2 linked regions of the Jilunia laotingensis genome follow. The protein of the gene in region 1 interacts with the protein of each later gene in a pairwise test. Links are inferred from orthologs where the notes say so. Each region holds a gene or a part of one and is shown on either strand. Other genes may lie near its edges.

Region 1 (3,334 bases):
TTCCCACGTTTCATAACGAACAAGCCAGTAGGAATTGCCAATAAACTACCGACAATTACATCCCATGATAAGAATTGCATGGTAAAATCAACCGGTGTAAGCGTACGTGCTGTATCGATTACGTTTCTTATGAATTCCTTTTCCTCATCTGTCCTCTGGAGTATTTTGGATGCTTCATCCACCAACTTTGAATATTCATTCAGTACAAAACCGTGATCAATAAATTGGAAGTATATGTAATGAGCAACTGCTACAAGCAGGGAGGCGAACATGTACATAAACAGGGTAAAAAGGCAGGCATGTGCAAAGCTGATTACTCCTCCGCATACTTTATTACGGTATGTCTTGGCATAGTGGTATCCTAAAAATGGTACACCAAGCGTCAGGCTCAAATAAAGAAAAGAGAGGAACGGGATAGTAAATCCAAGTGGAAATAAAATAAATTTGAATATCCAGTACGCTCCCATATATGTGCCGAAATGCATGGCATATTTTTGCAGGTAATTTCTGTTCTCTATCATATTTAAGTTCTAAAATAGCGCACAAAGGTACAAATAATATTGTTTGGTGACGGAGATCGGGCTGTTAAAGTTAATAAAGGTCATAAAGATGCGTGTAGGAAGTCATTTTGCCTTCGATAAATGCTTGTGATACAGTGAAATGATTTTTTATATCTGAAAAAATATAGCATAACTATTGCAGATTAAAGAAAAAGGCGTACCTTTGCAACCGCAAAACGGGTAAGTCCTATACGGCCAGCTCCCTTCGAATCCTCCAGGGCTTGATCGCAGCAAAGGTAGTTGGTTGTAGCGGCGCGATATAGTAAGCTTACCCACCCGCCTCTTTAGCTCAGTTGGCCAGAGCACGTGATTTGTAATCTCGGGGTCGTTGGTTCGAATCCGACAAGAGGCTCAAAATGATGGAAGCATCTTCGGCAATACCGGGGATGCTTTTTTATGTTTGGAGGATTGGCATTAATCAATAGCGGGCAATGATTTACATTTGATGGATCAATGTAATAAGCGAGTATATAAGAAATGGGCGCGATGTTTATAATTATATATAAACGCCACGCCCAATATCTGTTTATGCAAAGGATTTATTTCCGAGAAATCTTTTTATATCCATATACGGCACGATCACCCAATTCTTCCTCGATGCGTAACAATTGGTTGTATTTTGCCATACGATCCGAACGGCTCAGTGATCCGGTTTTAATTTGTCCACTGTTTGTTGCTACAGCAATATCTGCAATGGTAGCATCTTCTGTTTCACCGGAACGGTGGGAGGTTACAGTGGTATAACCATTGCGGTGTGCCATTTCTATGGCATTCAACGTTTCCGTCAGTGAACCTATCTGATTTACTTTGATAAGGATAGAATTTGCACATCCTTCTTCGATACCTTTTTCCAAGAAGTCGACATTGGTTACGAATAGGTCATCACCAACCAATTGGCAACGGTTGCCTATGCGTTCAGTAAGTTTCTTCCAACCTGCCCAGTCGTTTTCACTCATACCATCTTCGATAGAATCGATTGGATATTCGTTGATAAGCTTTTCTAAGTAATCAATCTGTTCATCTGCAGTGCGCTTCTTACCTTTGGCTCCTTCAAATTTGGTGTAATCGTAAATTCCGTCTTTATAGAATTCGGATGAAGCACAGTCCATAGCAATCATTACATCTTTTCCAGGAACATATCCGGCAGCTTTGATAGCAGCAATGATAGAATTCAGTGCATCTTCGGTTCCTTCCAGGTTGGGGGCAAAACCACCTTCATCACCTACAGCGGTGCTGAGACCTCGGTCTTTTAATACTTTTTTCAGCGCATGGAATACTTCGGCACCCATTCGTAGCCCTTCTTTAAATGATTTGGCACCGACGGGCCGAATCATGAATTCTTGGAAAGCTATCGGGGCATCACTATGAGAACCGCCATTGATAATATTCATCATCGGAACCGGTAATACATATGTATTTGTGCCACCGATATATCTGTAGAGAGGAATGTCAAGATAGTTAGCAGCTGCCTTTGCAACAGCGAGCGATACGCCTAATATGGCATTTGCACCCAGATTCGATTTTGTCTTCGTACCATCGAGAGCCAGCATGGCTTTGTCAATACCCATCTGGTCAAGAGAAGACATTCCTATCAAATGAGGAGCAATGATGTTATTAATATTTTCAACTGCTTTCAATACACCTTTACCGCCATAGCGATTTTTATCGCCATCGCGTAATTCCAATGCTTCATGTTCACCTGTTGATGCTCCCGATGGAACCGATGCACGCCCCATGATGCCTGATTCTAATACTACGTCTACTTCTACTGTGGGGTTACCTCTGGAGTCGAGGATTTCGCGTCCTGTAATTCTTTCTATTTTCATTGTTTCTCTTATTGTTTTTAGATATTTGCAAATATACTTACTTAGAAGGAGTAGAGGAATCACTATGAATAGGTATATGGTGAATCTCTCCCTACCGATAAGTCAGTAATTAAATAACATACAATAAGTGATGTTTGTTCAATTACCCACTTGTTTTCCTATTTCATCCAGATTCTTCTGAATATCTTCGTCGGTTAAAGAGTAATTGACCAGGTCTCCGGAAAGATATTTATCGTAGGAAGCCATATCTATCAACCCATGTCCGGACAGGTTGAATAATATAACTTTTTCTTCTCCGGTCTCTTTGCATTTTTCAGCTTCGCGAATAGTTGCAGCTATGGCGTGGCAAGATTCGGGAGCCGGAATAATTCCTTCTGCTTGGGCAAAAAGACAACCGGCATCGAATGATTCCAATTGCTTTATATCTACTGCTTCCATTAATCCGTCTTTTAGTAATTGTGATACAATCACACCGGCACCGTGATAGCGCAAGCCACCTGCATGGATATTTGCCGGAGCAAAATTATGTCCTAATGTGAACATGGGTAATAAAGGGGTATATCCGGCTTCATCACCAAAATCGTATTGGAATTTACCCCGCGTCAATTTAGGACAGGAAGCCGGTTCGGCAGCGATGAAACGAGTTTTTTTCCCCTCCAGTATATTGTGACGCATAAACGGAAATGTGATACCACCAAAATTGGAGCCTCCTCCGAAGCAAGCTATTACCATATCGGGGTACTCACCGGCCATTGCCATTTGCTTTTCTGCTTCCAGTCCGATTACTGTTTGATGCAAAGTAACATGGCTGAGTACGGAACCTAATGTATATTTACAGTCGGGAGTAGTTTGTGCCAGTTCAATGGCCTCTGAAATGGCTGTTCCGAGTGATCCCTGATGATTGGGGTGTGCTGTTAATATATCTTTGCCAGCACGGGTGGACATAGA
Region 2 (3,168 bases), 2.3 Mb from region 1 along the record:
GTTTATAAACAATTTGTGATCTTCATTAGAAATATTTCTCATTTCTTTTGGACTTTTCACCGGGATTGCTTTTCTTTGTGGCAGTATAAACAACTTAAACCTATGTGCCTATAGAACACATTACGCAAATTTATATCTAATCGCACACGTAATGGAAACATGGAATAATAAGGCTGACGAAGCGTTAGTCTCTCTCTACGCACAGGGAGAGAACCAGGCATTTAATGTACTTTTGAATCGGTATAAAGATAAGCTATATAGCTATATCTATTTCATAGTACGCAATTCTGAGATGACGGAAGACATCTTTCAGGAGACTTTTATGAAGGCAATTGTTACGATTCGTCAGGGCCGGTATAATGAGAATGGCAAATTTTCTGCATGGCTGAGGCGTATTGCGCACAATCTGATTATTGACTCTTTCCGCCAGGAGAAATCGGAGAATCTGGTTTCTTGTGACGAGACGGAAGTGAATATTCTTAATAATATCGGTTTGGCGGAAGGCACGATAGAAACTGCGATCGTGAACCGTCAGATACTCGATGATGTTCGCCGTCTGATGGATTTCCTTCCCGACGAACAGCGTGAAGTTGTTTATATGCGGTTCTATCAGGACTTGAGCTTCAAGGAGATAGCCGAACAGACCGGTGTAAGCATCAATACCTCTTTGGGACGTATGCGCTATGCCATCCTCAACCTCCGCCGTATGGCCGAAAAGAATGGTATCGTACTGACCGTTGATTAAATTTAACTAAGTTGCTATATACTAAAAAGTTTGCTTTCTTCGTTTTAGAAGAAAACAAACTTTTTAGTGTATATGCCTATGAAGAAAAAGACTACTCCCTCTCATCAGCAAAGTTCCAAAGAAAGGCAATCCCCGGTGAGTAAGATACCTCGGGTAAGCGAACAGACTTTAGCTTTCCTACGTTCCTTTGCCGGTAGCTACTATGTAGAGCAGCAGCTACCCCAAGGGTTACAGGGGATTATGCTTGGATAAATTTGCTACTTCCGTTTATTCCCCCTACATTTGTATCATTGTATAATCCCAATTAAAAAAACAGTCAAGCTCATGAAACCAATGATATCACCATCTATCCTCTCAGCCGACTTTGCTTATCTGGCCAAAGACATCGAAATGATCAACCGTAGTGAAGCCGATTGGGTGCATATAGACATAATGGACGGGGTGTTTGTGCCTAATATCTCTTTCGGATTTCCGGTACTGAAATATGTCGCCCGGCTGAGTAAAAAGCCGTTAGATGTACATCTGATGATCGTACAACCTGAGAAGTTCATCCCTGAAGTGAAAGCGCTGGGCGCACATGTGATGAATGTGCATTATGAAGCATGCCCACATCTGCACCGTGTGATCCAGCAAATCCGGGAAGCGGGTATGCAGCCTGCCGTGACGATCAATCCGGCCACACCGGTGGCTCTACTCCAGGACATTATCAATGATGTATATATGGTACTCATCATGAGTGTCAATCCGGGCTTTGGAGGTCAGAAGTTTATAGAACATTCAGTAGAGAAAGTCCGCGAATTGCGTGCATTGATCGACCGTACCGGATCGAAAGCGTTGATCGAGGTAGACGGTGGGGTAAATGCGGATACAGGTGCCCGGTTGGTAGCAGCCGGAGCGGATGTATTGGTGGCCGGAAATGCCATCTTTGCCGCTGAAGATCCCGAGGCGATGATCCGTCGGTTGAAAGGCCGTTAATTACTACTTTAATGCTTCATCGATACCCTTTTCTTCGCCTTTTCTTTCCGTTGGCGTTGGGTGTCTATTGTGGAGATGTAACTTTTTATCAAGGGCAGTCGGGGTGGACTGCCTTTTCTTTTTACGGTTTACTTCTCTTTTTGTTTGCCTTATTGATTGTCCTCTATTTCTTGAAACGGTACTCTTACCGGTGGCTTTTTGGTGCGTTCCTGATGTCCTTCTTTTTCATGTTAGGGGTTGTAAGGATGAACGGAGTGCTACGGCAGTCGGAATTCGGCTTGCCCAATGAAAAGGCCGCTTATCGGGCCGTAATTACGGAAAAGCCGAAGAAGAAAGAACGAGTCGTTGTTTGTCAGGCACGGATAGAGCCAATCCGTCCTCCTTCTTGTCCATCCTCTCGCGGGCCGAATGGTGATGCTTTTAGTACAGGACAAACCGCCCCTGTCACCCGCCAATCCTTTCGGCCTTTGAAGGCATTGCTCCATATCGGTAAGGATTCTCTGAGTGAGCGGCTGACTACAGGGGATGAACTATTGGTGTATGCCTCCCTTTCTCCGCCAACAAACAATGGTAATCCAGATGAATTTGATTATGCCCGGTTCCTCGCCCGGAAGCAAGTGAGTGTAATTGGATTTGCATACAACCATGATTGGAAACTCCTTGCACAAAGCAGAACGCATACCTTCAAAGAACACGTACTCGGTTGTCGGGAGACGGTTTTGGAAGCTTATCGAAGATTAGGTTTCACTGGCGATGATCTTGCGGTATTATCCGCCTTGACAGTAGGATATAAAGAGGAACTGAGCGAGGACATCCGTGAGACTTATTCCATATCGGGAGCCAGCCATGTGCTGGCTTTATCCGGACTTCATATCGGATTGTTGTATGCCTTGTTCTGGTTCTTCTTGCGTCGGTTGCCGGGGCGTTATAAAGGCATTGCATTATTGCGGGTGTTTTTGCTTGTCCTTCTACTTTGGGGCTTTGCTGTTTTCACCGGATTCTCTGCGTCTGTTGTACGGTCGGTAACTATGTTTTCTTTGTTTGCCATTGCCGGCTTGTTTGGCAGGAAGCCTTTTTCACTCAATACCTTATTGGCGGCAGGATTCTTTATGCTGTTATTTTATCCGTGCTGGTTGTTCGATGTCGGTTTTCAGCTCTCTTTTTGTGCGGTAGCTGTCATCCTGTTGTTGCAACCCCGCTTGTTTCGTTTGATTCCTTTTTCAAGCCGGGGATGGAAGTATGTTTGGGGAGTGATGAGCGTCTCTATTGCAGCGCAAATAGGTACTTCTCCGTTGGTACTTCTTTATTTTTCCCGTTTTTCGACTCATTTCTTGCTGACCAATCTGTTTGTAGTTCCCTTGGTCTCGATCATCATGTATTTGGCCGTTCTTCTATTGCTTTTTATGCCATTCCCGATGATGCAATCCTGGGTGGCATTAGTGCTACGA

The links.
Region 2: the proteins of eno (region 1) and rpe interact in binary tests that used the Escherichia coli proteins (3 or more experiments, as listed by UniProt). The link is inferred for Jilunia laotingensis from one-to-one orthologs.

What each region holds. Positions count from the first base shown.
Region 1 is NZ_JACRTF010000001.1:61,375-64,708, reverse strand. What follows is about bases 244-3,242. They hold eno (phosphopyruvate hydratase), read right to left. Parts: upstream 2,387-3,242; coding sequence 1,100-2,386; downstream 244-1,099. Other genes in these bases: H8744_RS00285 (TrpB-like pyridoxal phosphate-dependent enzyme), read right to left, coding at 2,525-3,242; H8744_RS00300 (DUF4199 domain-containing protein), read right to left, coding at 244-521. Also shown: more of H8744_RS00300, read right to left, coding at 1-243; more of H8744_RS00285, read right to left, coding at 3,243-3,334. UniProt on the Escherichia coli protein: Catalyzes the reversible conversion of 2-phosphoglycerate (2-PG) into phosphoenolpyruvate (PEP). It is essential for the degradation of carbohydrates via glycolysis.
Region 2 is NZ_JACRTF010000001.1:2,316,780-2,319,947, forward strand. The notes cover bases 62-2,894. They hold rpe (ribulose-phosphate 3-epimerase), read left to right. Parts: upstream 62-1,069; coding sequence 1,070-1,720; downstream 1,721-2,894. Other genes in these bases: H8744_RS08780 (RNA polymerase sigma factor), read left to right, coding at 152-745; H8744_RS08785 (hypothetical protein), read left to right, coding at 824-997; H8744_RS08795 (ComEC/Rec2 family competence protein), read left to right, coding at 1,732-2,894. Outside these bases: fmt (methionyl-tRNA formyltransferase), read left to right, coding at 1-19; more of H8744_RS08795, read left to right, coding at 2,895-3,168. UniProt on the Escherichia coli protein: Catalyzes the reversible epimerization of D-ribulose 5-phosphate to D-xylulose 5-phosphate.